DNA from 3 places in the Streptomyces thermoviolaceus genome. Region 3 is predicted to be linked to each of the others. Evidence: predicted binding sites of a transcription regulator. Region 3 holds the regulator's gene; each other region holds the start of a gene.

Region 1 (4,785 bases), 790 kb from region 3:
GTCGTCCGCGATCCACAACCGCATACCGCTCATCCAGAGGGGCAGAGGGACACGGCCCGATGAAGCCCCGGCAACCCTCCAGCCGGTCTCGTCCGCGCGAGGCTCCCGGCTAGGGAAGGTGCCAAATCCGTCTCACGACGAGATGCGTCGTGAGGAAGATGAGGAGAAAGGGCCTCGCCTCCATGGCTGTGCACACCGTTGCAAGCAGCACGTCCTCCACCGTCGATCTGGGCCCCGCCGCCGCGCTGAGCTGTCGCGAGTGCGGGCACCGCGTGCCTCTCGGCCCGGTCTTCGCGTGCGAGGAGTGCTTCGGCCCGCTGGAGGTCGCCTATGACTTCTCCGCCTACGACACCGACACCCTGCGCAAGCGGATCGAGGCCGGTCCCGCCAGCATCTGGCGCTACGCACCGCTGCTCCCGGTCCCCGAAGACGTCGCCGACAAGCCGAACCTGAACCCCGGCTGGACGCGACTGGTCAAGGCCGACCGACTGGCCGCCGAACTCGGTGTCACCGGCGGGCTGTACGTCAAGGACGACTCCGGCAACCCGACCCACTCGTTCAAGGACCGCGTCGTCGCCCAGGCGCTGGAGGCCGCCCGCGCCTTCGGCTTCACCACGCTGTCCTGCTCCTCCACCGGCAACCTGGCCGGCGCCGTCGGTGCCGCCGCCGCCCGGGCCGGACTGCGCTCCTGCGTGTTCATCCCGCACGACCTGGAGCAGGGCAAGGTCGTCATGGCCGCCGTCTACGGCGGCGACCTCGTGGGCATCGAGGGCACCTACGACGACGTGAACCGTTTCTGCTCCGAGCTGATCGGCGACCCGGCCGGCGAGGGCTGGGGCTTCGTCAACGTCAACCTGCGCCCCTACTACGCCGAGGGCTCCAAGACGCTGGCGTACGAGATCTGCGAGCAGCTCGGCTGGCGGCTGCCCGACCAGATCGTCGTCCCCATCGCCTCCGGTTCCCAGCTCACCAAGGTCGACAAGGGCCTGCGGGAGCTGATCGAGCTGGGCCTGGTCGAGGACAAGCCGTACAAGATCTTCGGTGCTCAGGCCGCGGGCTGCTCCCCGGTGTCCACCGCCTTCAAGGCCGGTCACGACGTGGTGCGCCCGCAGAAGCCGGACACCATCGCCAAGTCGCTGGCCATCGGCAACCCGGCCGACGGCCCCTACGTCCTCGACATCGCCCGCCGCACCGGCGGCGCGGTGGAGGACGTGACGGACGAGCAGATCGTCGACGCCATCAAGCTGCTCGCCCGCACCGAGGGCGTCTTCGCGGAGACCGCCGGCGGCGTCACCGTCGGCGTGACCCGCAAGCTGATCGAGAACGGACAGCTCGACCCGTCGAAGACCACCGTCGTCCTCAACACCGGTGACGGTCTCAAGACCCTGGACGCGGTGGCCGGCACCGGCCTGACCGCGACCATCCGCCCGACCCTGGACTCCTTCCGAGAGGCTGGCCTCGCATGAGCGTGACCGTTCGCATCCCCACCATCCTGCGCACCTACACCGGCGGCCAGGCCGAGGTGACCGCCGAGGGCGCCACCCTCGCCGAGGTCATCGCGGACCTGGACAAGAAGCACACCGGCATCGCCGCCCGCGTGCTGGACGACCAGGGCAAGCTGCGCCGGTTCGTCAATGTCTACGTCAACGACGACGACGTCCGCTTCGAGCAGGGCCTGCAGACGGCCACACCGGACGGCGCGGGCGTGTCGATCATTCCGGCGGTCGCCGGCGGCTGAGCCCGACACCGCACCCAGCGACCGCGGTCACCGTCCGTTCACCGGGATGCCCCCTCCGCGAGAAATCCGGAGGGGGCAATTCCGTGTGATTGAACGCGATAGAATCGGGGAACGCGCTCCCGATCGTCTCCCGACGGGGCCCTGGATTCACCCCGCACGCCGACAAGATGCAGCCAAAGTGTGCGGGTCTTTTGTGGCTTTTTCCTTGTTCGTGCGGCCCGACTTGCCCTGAGAACAGAGGAATTCTCGGCATATTCCCGACCGTGCGCGTCCGGATTTCTCGTCCGATTGACCTGTTGCAGACGGCAGTTGGGCAGATACATTCAGCCGCGGTCGACGCGTTCCGGCGCACGCCCCCGATGCACGGGGGGTGAGGTCTGACCCGGATCCGCGAAGTGTGGATCTGTGCAAGGGCCAGTATCAGGGGAGTTAGGCATGGCTCAGGGCACCGTCAAGTGGTTCAACGCGGAGAAGGGCTACGGCTTCATCGCGGTCGACGGTGGTGCGGACGTCTTCGTCCACTACAGCGCGATCCAGATGGACGGCTACCGCACGCTGGAAGAGGGCCAGCGGGTCGAGTTCGAGATCTCGCAGGGCCAGAAGGGCCCGCAGGCCGACATGGTTCGCGTCACCGCCTGAACAGTCCACGACAAGGGGCCCGCACCCGGCACCGGGTGCGGGCCCCTCGCCGTGCGCACGCGGCACGGCCACCCGGCACCGGCCGGTGCTCTCCACCGCCCGCGTCCACCACCGGCCGCGGACGTCCTCCCGCCCGCGTCCGACACCGTCCGCCGCTCACATCAGGCGCCGGGTGCGGGCCCGTCGCCGTGCGCCGCGTGCCGCACGTGTGCCTCGGCCGGCGGCCGCCGGACGGGGCCCGCTCCGCCGGTGCGCCTTGCACTCGGGCATGCCGAGTGCTAATCATTGGTGGCGTTAGCACTCTGAAGGTGAGAGTGACAGCGAAGGACCGGGTCGGTGAGGCCCGCAGGCCGGGTGGGGCAAGGAACCACGAGGCCGGCGAGCCGTCCGTCGCGGGCGCGGGCGCGGTCCGAAGGAATCACCCCCAGTCCTGGAGGGACCACTTCACATGGCCAAGATCATCGCGTTCGACGAGGAGGCGCGGCGCGGCCTCGAGCGCGGCATGAACCAGCTCGCGGACGCCGTCAAGGTGACCCTCGGCCCCAAGGGCCGCAACGTCGTCCTCGAGAAGAAGTGGGGCGCCCCCACGATCACCAACGACGGTGTTTCCATCGCCAAGGAGATCGAGCTCGAGGACCCGTACGAGAAGATCGGCGCCGAGCTGGTCAAGGAAGTCGCCAAGAAGACGGACGACGTCGCCGGTGACGGTACGACCACCGCGACCGTGCTCGCCCAGGCCCTGGTGAAGGAGGGTCTGCGCAACGTCGCCGCGGGTGCCAACCCGATGGCCCTCAAGCGCGGTATCGAGAAGGCCGTCGAGGCTGTCTCCACCGCCCTGCTCGACCAGGCGAAGGAGGTCGAGACCAAGGAGCAGATCGCTTCCACCGCGTCCATCTCCGCCGCCGACACCCAGATCGGTGAGCTGATCGCCGAGGCCATGGACAAGGTCGGCAAGGAAGGCGTCATCACCGTCGAGGAGTCGCAGACCTTCGGTCTGGAGCTGGAGCTCACCGAGGGCATGCGCTTCGACAAGGGTTACATCTCCGCCTACTTCGCCACCGACATGGAGCGCATGGAGGCGGTGCTCGAGGACCCGTACATCCTCATCGCCAACTCCAAGATCTCCGCGGTCAAGGACCTCCTCCCGCTGCTGGAGAAGGTCATGCAGTCGGGCAAGCCGCTGCTGATCATCGCCGAGGACGTCGAGGGCGAGGCCCTGTCCACCCTGGTCGTCAACAAGATCCGCGGCACCTTCAAGTCCGTCGCCGTCAAGGCTCCGGGCTTCGGTGACCGCCGCAAGGCCATGCTCGGCGACATCGCCATCCTCACGGGCGGCGAGGTCATCTCCGAGGAGGTCGGCCTCAAGCTGGAGAACGCCACCCTCGACCTGCTGGGCCGCGCCCGCAAGGTGGTCATCACCAAGGACGAGACCACCATCGTCGACGGTGCCGGCTCCGCGGAGCAGGTCAACGGCCGCGTCAACCAGATCCGCGCCGAGATCGAGAACAGCGACTCCGACTACGACCGCGAGAAGCTGCAGGAGCGTCTGGCCAAGCTGGCCGGCGGTGTGGCCGTCATCAAGGCCGGTGCCGCCACCGAGGTGGAGCTCAAGGAGCGCAAGCACCGCATCGAGGACGCCGTCCGCAACGCCAAGGCGGCCGTCGAGGAGGGCATCGTCGCCGGTGGTGGCGTGGCCCTGCTGCAGGCCTCCCAGGTCTTCGAGAAGCTGGAGCTGGAGGGTGACGAGGCGACCGGCGCCAACGCCGTGCGCGTCGCCCTGGAGGCCCCGCTGAAGCAGATCGCCGTCAACGCCGGCCTCGAGGGCGGCGTCGTGGTGGAGAAGGTCCGCAACCTGACCCCGGGCCACGGCCTGAACGCCGCGACCGGCGAGTACGTCGACCTGATCGCCGAGGGCATCATCGACCCGGCCAAGGTGACCCGCTCCGCGCTGCAGAACGCCGCGTCGATCGCCGCGCTGTTCCTCACCACCGAGGCCGTCATCGCCGACAAGCCGGAGAAGGCCGCCGCGCCGGCCGGTGGCGGCATGCCGGGCGGTGACATGGACTTCTGATCCGCTTAGGGCCCCGGCCCAGGCAGATCGATGTCTCACCGAGGGCGGCACTCCCCGCACACAGCGGGGGGTGCCGCCCTCGGGCGTGTCCGGGCACGGTACGGCACCGGCGCACCGTCCGCACCGGCGTACCCCTTGCGACAGGTGCCGACCTCGAGCTGCTGCTCGGGGGAGAGGGCCGGTTCCGGGCGCACCCGCATCACGAGCCGCATGGGCCGCACGACGATGCCCCCGTGACGCTGGTCCGGCAACGGCTCGACCGTCGGTGCCGGGCCGATGAGCGCGAGCTGCGCGCCCTCGGGCGTCCTGCTCGCCGGTGCCTCGACGTCCTCGGCGG
Region 2 (4,785 bases), 1.9 Mb from region 3:
GGCCGCCACCCCGCGCCGCGCCTGGAAGTGCTTGTAGGGCAGGACGATCAGGAAGTACACGACCGCCATGAAGATGAGGAAGTAGATCAGCGCCGAGATGAACGCCCCGATGTCCAGATAGGTCGCCTTGTTCCCCGGATCGCCCAGCTGCCAGCCCAGCCCCGGCGACTTGCCGCCCTGGGCGCGGGCCACGAGCGGGTTGATCACGGAATCGGTGAACGCCTTGATCAGGGTGCTGAACGCCAGGGCCACGATCAGGCCGACGGCCACGACGACCACGTCGCCGCGCATCAGGAAGTTCTTGAAGCCCCGCACCTCGATCTCCTCGCCTCCGCACGCGCCTGCTCACCGGCTCACCGGGCACACCGGCTCACCGGCGGCACGTGCCCGTCCGCTTCTCGCCCCACTCTCGGCGGCGCCGCGGGCGGGTCGCACGCGGAGCGCCACCGCTCGGGGGAGAGCGGCCGGACCCGGCCGGAGTGCGCTCGACCGTCCGGGTGAGCGGCGCGCGCCGCGTGCGTCGGCCTCCGGTGCGCCGGTGAGCAGGCCGGTCAGGGCACCGGGTGGCCGAGCAGCATCGCCGGGGCGCCCGCGACCCGGGTGAGGAAGACCGTGACCGTCGCGCGGCCGTGCGGCCGGGGCAGCACCTTGCGCCGCAGCTCCTCCGGCTCGACGGCCGAGCCGCGCTTCTTCACGGTCAGCGTGCCGACCTCGCGCTCGCGCAGCAGGGCCTTGAGCCGCTTGACGTGGAAGGGGAGGTGGTCGGTGATCTCGTAGGCGGTGGCGTACGGGGTGGGCCGCAGCTCGTCCGCGGTGACATAGGCGATGGTGGGGTCGATCAGCCCGCCGTCCAGCTCCTCGGCGACCTCGGCGACCAGATGGGCGCGGACGACGGCACCGTCCGGCTCGTACAGGTACCGGCCGACCGGCCGGACCGCCGGGTCGGGCAGGCCGCGGCCGCGCAGGGTGCGCGGGCCGGGCAGCAGGGTCGCGCGCACCGTCGCGGGCTCGGTGCCGAACCACAGCACCGCCTCCTTCACGTCCCCGCCGTCGGAGATCCACTCGGCCTCGGCCTGCGCCGGGACGGCCTCGTGCGGGATGCCCGGCGCGATCTTCACGGCCGCGTGCGGCACCGTCCGCGCGGTCGCCACGGCCCAGGACAGCGGCGGCGAGTAGGCCTCGGGGTCGAAGATCCGGCCGCCGCGCCCCCGCCGGGCCGGGTCGGCGAACACCGCGTCGTACGCGGAGACGTCCACGTCCTTGACGTCCGCCTCACGCACCTCGATCAGCTCGTCGAGCCCCAGCGCCCGGGCGTTGGCCCGGGCCGCGGCGGCCGTCACCGGGTCCCGGTCCACGGCCAGGACGCGGATGCCCTGCCGGGCCAGGGCGATCGCGTCGCCGCCGATCCCGCAGCACAGGTCGGCCAGGCAGGTCACGCCCAGCTCCTTCATCCGCGCCGCCCGGTAGGCGGCCACGCTCGCGCGGGTCGACTGCTCCACGCCGTGGGGGGTGAAGAACATCCGCCGCGCGTCCTCGGCACCGAACTTCGCCTCCGCCCGTTGCCGCAGCCGGGCCTGCGCGAGCGCCGCCGACACCAGCGCGGGCGGGTGCGTGCGGCGCAGGCGGGTGGCGACGGCGAGTTCGTCGGCGGGTGCGGTGCCGTGCACCTCCTCCAGGAGGGCGCGGCCCTCGTCGGTGAGCAGGGCGGCGAAGGAGTCGAGGGCGTCCGGCGGTGCCTGTGGGTCGTTCACCGGCTCATTGTCGGCCACCGCCCGCCGGTGTCGGCCAGTCGGTGGGACGGCCGGCGGTGTGCGGTGGTGTCGGCACGGGTGCGGGGCGCCGGGCTGCGAGGATCCGGCGCCATGATCACAGTCGTACAAAACGATAAAAAGGGTGCGAAGTGGGGGTCCGGCCCCCGGGTCCTCGTGCTCGCCCTGGTCGCCGCCGTGCTCGCCGCGGGCTGCTCCCGTCCCAACGCCGTGCCCGGGCCGGCACAGGGTCCGCAGCTCTACCTCGCACCCCCGGCCCAGGCCCTGCAGGACTACGCGGACCGGCTGCGCGCCGCCACCACGGCCCGGGCGGCCGCCGCCCGCCGCTGGGGGCTGCAACGGGTCCCGCTGCCGCCTCCGGCCCCGCCCGCCGACAAGCCCCGCATCCGCACCCGCCCCGGCTTCGAGGTGCAGCACCACGAGGACTGGGACCTGCCGCCGGTCTTCACCACGGTGCCCACCCGGGACAAGGTCGTCTTCCTTACCATCGACGACGGCGCCGAGAAGGACCCCGCCTTCCTGCGGATGATGAAGGACCTGAAGATCCCGTACTCGACGTTCCTCAGCGACTACCTCGTCCGGGACGACTACGACTACTTCCGGGCCGTGCAGGACTCCGGAGTCACCCTCAACAACCACACCCTGCACCACCGTTACCTGCGGGGCCGCCCCTACGAGGAGCAGGAGCGCGAGATCTGCGGCATGCAGGACGTCATGGAGCGGGAGTTCGGCACCCGCCCCCGGCTGTTCCGCCCGCCCTACGGCGCGTACGACCAGAACACCCTGCGCGCCGCCCGCTCCTGCGGCATCCGCTACGCCCCCATCTGGAACGCGGAGGTCTTCGTCGACCACTGGGAGTTCCGCGAGGCCGACCAGCGGCTGCACCCCGGCGACATCGTCCTCACGCACTTCCGGGGCCGCCGCGAGTGGAACGGCACGATGGTCGACGACATGCGCCGGTTCCTCGACCACGTCACCGCCCACGGGTTCGCGGTGGCGCGCCTGGAGGACTATCTGGAGGACCGGCTGGAGGACGATGCGTAAGGCCCTGGCCAGGGCCGTCGCCGCCTGTCGCGCGCCGCAGCCGCGCGCCGTCGACGCGGCGCGCGGCAATTGGCACTCCGCTTGACCGAGTGCTAACGACGGTCATAGTCTCGGCTCTGGCACTCCCCCAGGGAGAGTGCCAACAATGCGACGGGCAGGTCCGGCACCCGCGACGACGGATCGACCTGGTCGCCACCTCAGACAGTTGACCCCGTGAGATCTCCGAAGGGGGAGGTCGGATCGTGACGACCGCCAGCTCCAAGGTTGCCATCAAGCCGCTCGAGGACCGCATCGTGGTCCAGCCGCTGGACGCCGAGCAGACCACGGCCTCTGGCCTGGTCATTCCGGACACCGCCAAGGAGAAGCCCCAGGAGGGTGTCGTCCTGGCCGTGGGCCCGGGCCGCTTCGAGGACGGCAACCGCCTTCCGCTCGACGTCAAGGTCGGCGACGTCGTGCTCTACAGCAAGTACGGCGGCACCGAGGTGAAGTACAACAACGAGGAGTACCTCGTTCTCTCGGCGCGCGACGTCCTCGCGATCATCGAGAAGTAACACCTCGATACCTGCTCCGAGCTGCGCCCCTGGCCCCCGCGACCGTTGAGACACCGGGCGCCCGGGGCGCAGTGCCGTTCACCACGTTTCCGAGAGGGCTCCCGCTGCCATGGCGAAGATCCTTAAGTTCGACGAGGACGCCCGTCGCGCCCTCGAGCGCGGCGTCGACAAGCTGGCCGACACGGTCAAGGTGACGATCGGTCCCAAGGGCCGCAACGTCGTCATCGACAAGAAGTTCGGCGCCCCGACCATCACCAACGACGGTGTCACCATCGCCCGCGAGGTCGAGGTCGAGGACCCCTACGAGAACCTCGGCGCCCAGCTGGTGAAGGAGGTGGCGACCAAGACCAACGACATCGCGGGTGACGGCACCACCACCGCCACCGTGCTCGCCCAGGCGCTGGTGCGCGAGGGCCTGAAGAACGTGGCCGCCGGCGCCTCCCCGGCCGCCCTGAAGAAGGGCATCGACGCCGCGGTCAAGGCGATCTCCGACGACCTGCACGCCTCGGCCCGCCCGATCGACGAGAAGTCCGACATCGCCGCCGTCGCCGCGCTGTCCGCCCAGGACCAGCAGGTCGGCGAGCTCATCGCCGAGGCGATGGACAAGGTCGGCAAGGACGGCGTCATCACCGTCGAGGAGTCCAACACCTTCGGTCTGGAGCTGGACTTCACCGAGGGCATGGCCTTCGACAAGGGCTACCTGTCGCCGTACTTCGTCACGGACCAGGAGCGTATGGAGGCCGTCCTCGACGACCCGTACATCCTGATCCACCAGGGCAAGATCTCCGCCATCGCGGACCTGCTGCCGCTCCTCGAGAAGATCATCCAGGCGAACTCCTCGAAGCCGCTGCTGATCATCGCCGAGGACGTCGAGGGCGAGGCCCTGTCCACCCTGGTCGTCAACAAGATCCGCGGCACCTTCAACGCCGTCGCCGTCAAGGCCCCCGGCTTCGGCGACCGCCGCAAGGCGATGCTGCAGGACATGGCGATCCTCACCGGCGCCACCGTGGTGGCCGAGGAGGTCGGCCTCAAGCTCGACCAGGTCGGCCTGGACGTGCTCGGCTCCGCCCGCCGTGTCACCGTCACCAAGGACGACACCACGATCGTCGACGGTGCCGGCAAGAAGGAGGACGTCGACGCCCGCGTCGCCCAGATCCGCGCCGAGATCGAGACCACCGACTCCGACTGGGACCGCGAGAAGCTCCAGGAGCGCCTCGCCAAGCTGGCCGGCGGCGTGTGCGTGATCAAGGTCGGCGCCGCCACCGAGGTGGAGCTGAAGGAGAAGAAGCACCGCCTGGAGGACGCCATCTCCGCGACCCGTGCCGCGGTCGAGGAGGGCATCGTCTCCGGTGGTGGCTCCGCCCTGGTCCACGCCTCCAAGGCCCTGGAGGGCAACCTCGGCCGGACCGGCGACGAGGCCA
Region 3 (4,785 bases):
CGAGGTGCTCACGGACGAGGACCGCCGGGTGGAGCGCATCCTGCTGGAGCTGCGGCTGCGGGACGGGGTGCCGCTGTCCCTGCTGCGGCCCGAGGGGCTGGCCGCCTCCCGGCGCGCCCTCGCCGACGGCCTGCTGGAGCCCGGCCCCTACGAGGAAGGCCGCGCCGCGCTGACCCTGCGGGGCCGGCTGCTCGCCGACGCGGTGGTCCGCGACCTGGTGGACTGACCGGTCCCCTCGCGACAGCGGGCCGCCCGCCTCCGGGACGGGCGGCCGGGCGCCGCTCAGGGCGCCGTCACATGGTCGATGAGCCGCTCGACCGCCCCCAGCAGCTCCGGCTGGAGATCCTTGTAGGACCGCACCCGCCCGAGGATCCGCTGCCAGGCCGCGCCCGTGTGCTCCGGCCAGCCCAGGGCCCGGCACACCCCCGTCTTCCAGTCCTGCCCGCGCGGCACCTCGGGCCACGCCCCGATCCCGAGCGACGACGGCTTCACCGCCTGCCAGACGTCGATGTAGGGGTGGCCCACCACCAGCGTGTGCTCGTCGCTCACCGCCTGCGCGATGCGCCACTCCTTCGAGCCCGGCACCAGATGGTCCACCAGCACCCCGAGCCGCGCCTGCGGCCCCGGGGCGAAGGACTCCACGATCGCCGGCAGCTCGTCCACGCCCTCCAGATACTCCACGACCACGCCCTCGACGCGCAGGTCGTCGCCCCACACCTTCTCCACCAGCTCGGCGTCGTGCCGGCCCTCGACGTAGATGCGCCCGGCGCGGGCGACGCGGGCGCGGGCGCCGTGGACCGCGACCGAGCCGGAGGCCGTGCGCGCCGGGCGCCCCGGGCCCGAGGCCGGCTTCACCAGCGTCACCACGCGCCCCTCCAGCAGGAACCCCCGCGGCTGCAGCGGGAAAACGCGGTGCCGGCCGAAGCGGTCCTCCAGCGTCACGGTGCCCGCCTCGCAGCCGATCACCGCCCCGCAGAAGCCGGAGCCGGGCTCCTCCACCACCAGGCCCGGCTCGGCCGGCACCTCCGGCACGGGCCGGGGCTTCTTCCACGGTGGGGTCAGATCGGGGGAGTACTGCCGCATTCGAGTGACGATAGGCAAAGCGCCGCGCGGATCACCGCGACACGCCGAAGCGGGCGGCCAGAGCGTCCCGCTGGGCCCGGACGAAGGCCGCGTCCACCACCGCTCCGTGACCGGGCACGTACAGCGCGTCCTCGCCGCCCAGGGCGAGCAGCCGGTCCAGGGCGGCCGGCCAGCCGGACGGCACGGCGTCCGGGCCGGCCTGCGGCTCGCCGGACTCCTCCACCAGGTCCCCGCAGAACACCACGGCGGGATCCCCCGGCACCAGCACCGCCAGGTCGTGCCCGGTGTGCCCCGGGCCCACGTCCGCCAGCACCGCCTCACGACGGCCGCCGAGCGGCAGCACCAGCCGAGCGGACACCACATGGCCCGGCCGCACCAGCGCCGCCGCGGCCTCCTCGGCCACCCGCCGGTCCAGCCCGTTGCGCACCGCGTCCTCGACCAGCTCAGCGCGCCCGCGCTCGTCGTCGTACACCCCGCGGCCGCACCCCGCGCCCCGGGCCGCGTAGATCTCCGCGCCCTCGACGGCCGCCGCCCCGAAGACATGGTCGAAGTGCGGATGGGTCAGCGCGAGAAACCTCACGGCGCCGCCGGCGATGGCCCGGGCCGCCGCACCCACCCGCGCGCCCTCCGCCAGGCTCGACCCGGCGTCCACCAGCAGGGCCGCGTCCGGCCCCACGACCAGCCCCGCCGTGCAGTCCCACCCCGGCAGCCGGATGCGGCCAACCCCGGGCGCCAGCCGTTCCCAGCCCGCCTCTTCCCACGTCACCGTCACGCCGAGAGGCTAGCCTTCGTGCGACCAGCCTTGCCGTCGGTGCACCCGACGGCCGTACACTGGGCCCGGGAATGCTGGCACTCGTATGCGCCGAGTGCCAGGACGGGCGGAGAGCCGAGAACGACACTGGAGGTGTGCGCGATGCTCAGCGAGCGGCGGCTTCAGGTACTCCGCGCCATCGTCCAGGACTACGTCGGCACGGAGGAGCCGGTCGGCTCCAAGGCGCTCACCGAGCGGCACAACCTCGGCGTCTCCCCGGCCACGGTCCGCAACGACATGGCGGCCCTGGAGGAGGAGGGCTACATCGCCCAGCCGCACACCAGCGCGGGCCGTATCCCCACCGACAAGGGCTACCGTCTGTTCGTCGACAAGCTGGCGGGGGTCAAGCCCATGTCGGCGCCCGAGCGGCGCGCCATCCAGAACTTCCTCGACGGCGCCGTCGACCTCGACGACGTGGTGGCCCGCACGGTCCGGCTGCTGGCGCAGCTGACCCGGCAGGTCGCCGTCGTCCAGTACCCCTCGCTGACCCGTTCGACCGTGCGGCACGTGGAGCTGCTGTCCCTCGCGCCGGCGCGGGTGATGCTGGTGCTGATCACGGACACCGGCCGGGTCGAGCAGCGGGTGATCGACTGCCCCGCCCCGTTCGGGGAGACCTCGCTCGCGGACCTGCGGGCCCGGCTGAACAGCCGGGTCGCCGGCCGTCGCTTCCGGGACGTGCCGCAGCTGGTGGAGGACCTGCCGGACAGCTTCGACGTCGAGGACCGCGGCACGGTCTCGGCGGTGCTGTCCACGCTCCTGGAGACGCTCGTCGAGGAGAACGAGGAGCGGCTGATGATCGGCGGCACCGCCAATCTCACCCGCTTCGCCCACGACTTCCCCCTCACCATCCGGCCGGTTCTGGAGGCGCTGGAGGAGCAGGTCGTCCTGCTGAAGCTGCTCGGTGAGACACAGGATCCGGGCATGACCGTGCGCATCGGTCACGAGAACGCCCACGAAGGACTCAACTCCACGTCCATCGTGTCGGTGGGCTACGGTTCGGGCGGCGAGGCAGTCGCCAAGCTCGGCGTGGTCGGACCGACCCGCATGGACTACCCGGGAACGATGGGAGCGGTACGCGCAGTGGCACGGTACGTCGGACAGATCCTGGCGGAGTCGTAAGTGGCCACGGACTACTACGCCGTTCTCGGCGTGCGTCGCGACGCGTCGCAGGAAGAGATCAAGAAGGCCTTCCGGCGGCTGGCGCGCGAGCTGCACCCCGACGTCAACCCCGATCCGAAGACGCAGGAGCGGTTCAAGGAGATCAACGCCGCCTACGAGGTGCTCTCCGACCCGCAGAAGAAGCAGGTCTACGACCTCGGCGGCGACCCTCTGTCGCAGTCCGGCGGGGGCGGCGCGAGCGGCTTCGGGGCCGGCGCCTTCGGCAACTTCTCCGACATCATGGACGCCTTCTTCGGCACGGCGTCGCAGCGCGGTCCGCGCTCGCGCACCCGCCGGGGCCAGGACGCCATGATCCGGCTGGAGGTGGAGCTGGACGAGGCCGCCTTCGGCACCACCAAGGACATCCAGGTCGACACCGCCGTCGTCTGCACCACCTGCAACGGGGAGGGCGCGGCGCCCGGCACCAGCGCCCAGACGTGCGACATGTGCCGCGGCCGCGGTGAGGTCTCGCAGGTCACCCGGTCCTTCCTGGGTCAGGTCATGACCTCCCGCCCCTGCCCGCAGTGCCAGGGCTTCGGCACCATCGTGCCCAACCCGTGCCCGGAGTGCGCCGGTGACGGCCGGATCCGCGCCCGCCGCACCCTGACGGTGAAGATCCCGGCCGGTGTGGACAACGGCACGCGCATCCAGCTCGCGGGCGAGGGCGAGGTCGGACCGGGCGGCGGCCCGGCCGGCGACCTGTACGTGGAGATCCACGAGCTGCCGCACCCGGTCTTCCAGCGGCGCGGCGACGACCTGCACTGCACGGTCACCATCCCGATGACCGCGGCCGCCCTGGGCACCAAGGTGCCGCTGGAGACGCTGGACGGCATGGAGGAGGTCGACATCCGCCCGGGCACCCAGTCCGGCCAGTCGATCCCGCTGCACAACCGCGGCGTGACCCACCTGCGCGGCGGCGGACGCGGCGACCTCGTCGTCCATGTCGAGGTGCAGACCCCGACCAAGCTGGACCCCGAGCAGGAGCGCCTGCTGCGCGAACTGGCCAAGCTGCGCGGCGAGGAGCGCCCGCAGGGGCAGTTCCAGCCCGGCCAGCAGGGCCTGTTCTCGCGTCTGAAGGACGCGTTCAACGGCCGCTGAGGCCGCGCACGCACGTCTTGCCCGACGGGCGGTCACGCACGCAGCTGCCGTGGCCGCCCGTCGCCGTGTCCAGGAGAAGCGGCCGGTTGGGAGCCGTCGGGCGGACATGACACCATGCCGTCATGTCCTCCGCACTGACCGATCTCTTCCCGCACCCGATCGTGCAGGCTCCCATGGCGGGCGGCCCCTCCGGGCCGCGGCTCGCCGCGGCCGTGTGCGAAGCCGGCGGGCTGGGATTCCTCGCCGCCGGCTACAAGACCGCCGACGGCATGTACCAGGAGATCAAGCAGCTGCGGGGGCTGACCCGACGCCCCTTCGGGGTGAACGTGTTCATGCCGCAGCCGGAGCTGGCCGAGTCGGGTGCGGTCGACCTGTACGCGCAGCAGCTGGCCGGCGAGGCCGCCTGGTACGAGACCGAGCTGGGCGAACCGCAGTGCGGCGGCCGGGACGACGGCTTCGACGCCAAACTCGCCGTGCTCCTGGACGACCCCGTCCCGGTGGTCTCCTTCCACTTCGGCGTCCCCGGCCGCGAGATCGTCGACGCCCTGCACCGCGCGGGCAGCCACGTCCTGGTCACCGCGACCACCGTGGAGGAGGCGCGGGCCGTGCAGGAGGCCGGCGCGGACGCGGTCGTC

What was found. The regulator HrcA, encoded in region 3, represses chaperone genes, less so after heat shock. The targets are predictions, from matches to a motif close to TTNGCACTCNGNNNNNCNGAGTGCNAA.
Region 1: a site for HrcA is predicted at 2,633-2,659, ahead of groL (chaperonin GroEL). Genes of this name have one in related genera too.
Region 2: a site for HrcA is predicted at 2,883-2,909, ahead of groES (co-chaperone GroES). Genes of this name have one in related genera too.

What each region holds. Positions count from the first base shown of each region.
Region 1 is NZ_CP109280.1:3,419,076-3,423,860, forward strand. It holds SAM riboswitch class I at 27-165, shown strand; gene thrC (threonine synthase) at 183-1,466, shown strand; gene OG899_RS15040 (MoaD/ThiS family protein) at 1,463-1,738, shown strand; gene OG899_RS15045 (cold-shock protein) at 2,174-2,377, shown strand; gene groL (chaperonin GroEL) at 2,826-4,448, shown strand.
Region 2 is NZ_CP109280.1:2,333,075-2,337,859, reverse strand. It holds gene OG899_RS10095 (MscL family protein) at 1-315, opposite strand, end outside; gene OG899_RS10090 (class I SAM-dependent methyltransferase) at 552-1,751, opposite strand; gene OG899_RS10085 (polysaccharide deacetylase family protein) at 1,863-2,813, shown strand; gene groES (co-chaperone GroES) at 3,056-3,364, shown strand; gene groL (chaperonin GroEL) at 3,474-4,785, shown strand, end outside.
Region 3 is NZ_CP109280.1:4,205,586-4,210,370, forward strand. It holds gene hemW (radical SAM family heme chaperone HemW) at 1-226, shown strand, start outside; gene OG899_RS18360 (DUF3097 domain-containing protein) at 283-1,083, opposite strand; gene OG899_RS18365 (MBL fold metallo-hydrolase) at 1,115-1,855, opposite strand; gene hrcA (heat-inducible transcriptional repressor HrcA) at 1,997-3,013, shown strand; gene dnaJ (molecular chaperone DnaJ) at 3,014-4,150, shown strand; gene OG899_RS18380 (nitronate monooxygenase) at 4,273-4,785, shown strand, end outside.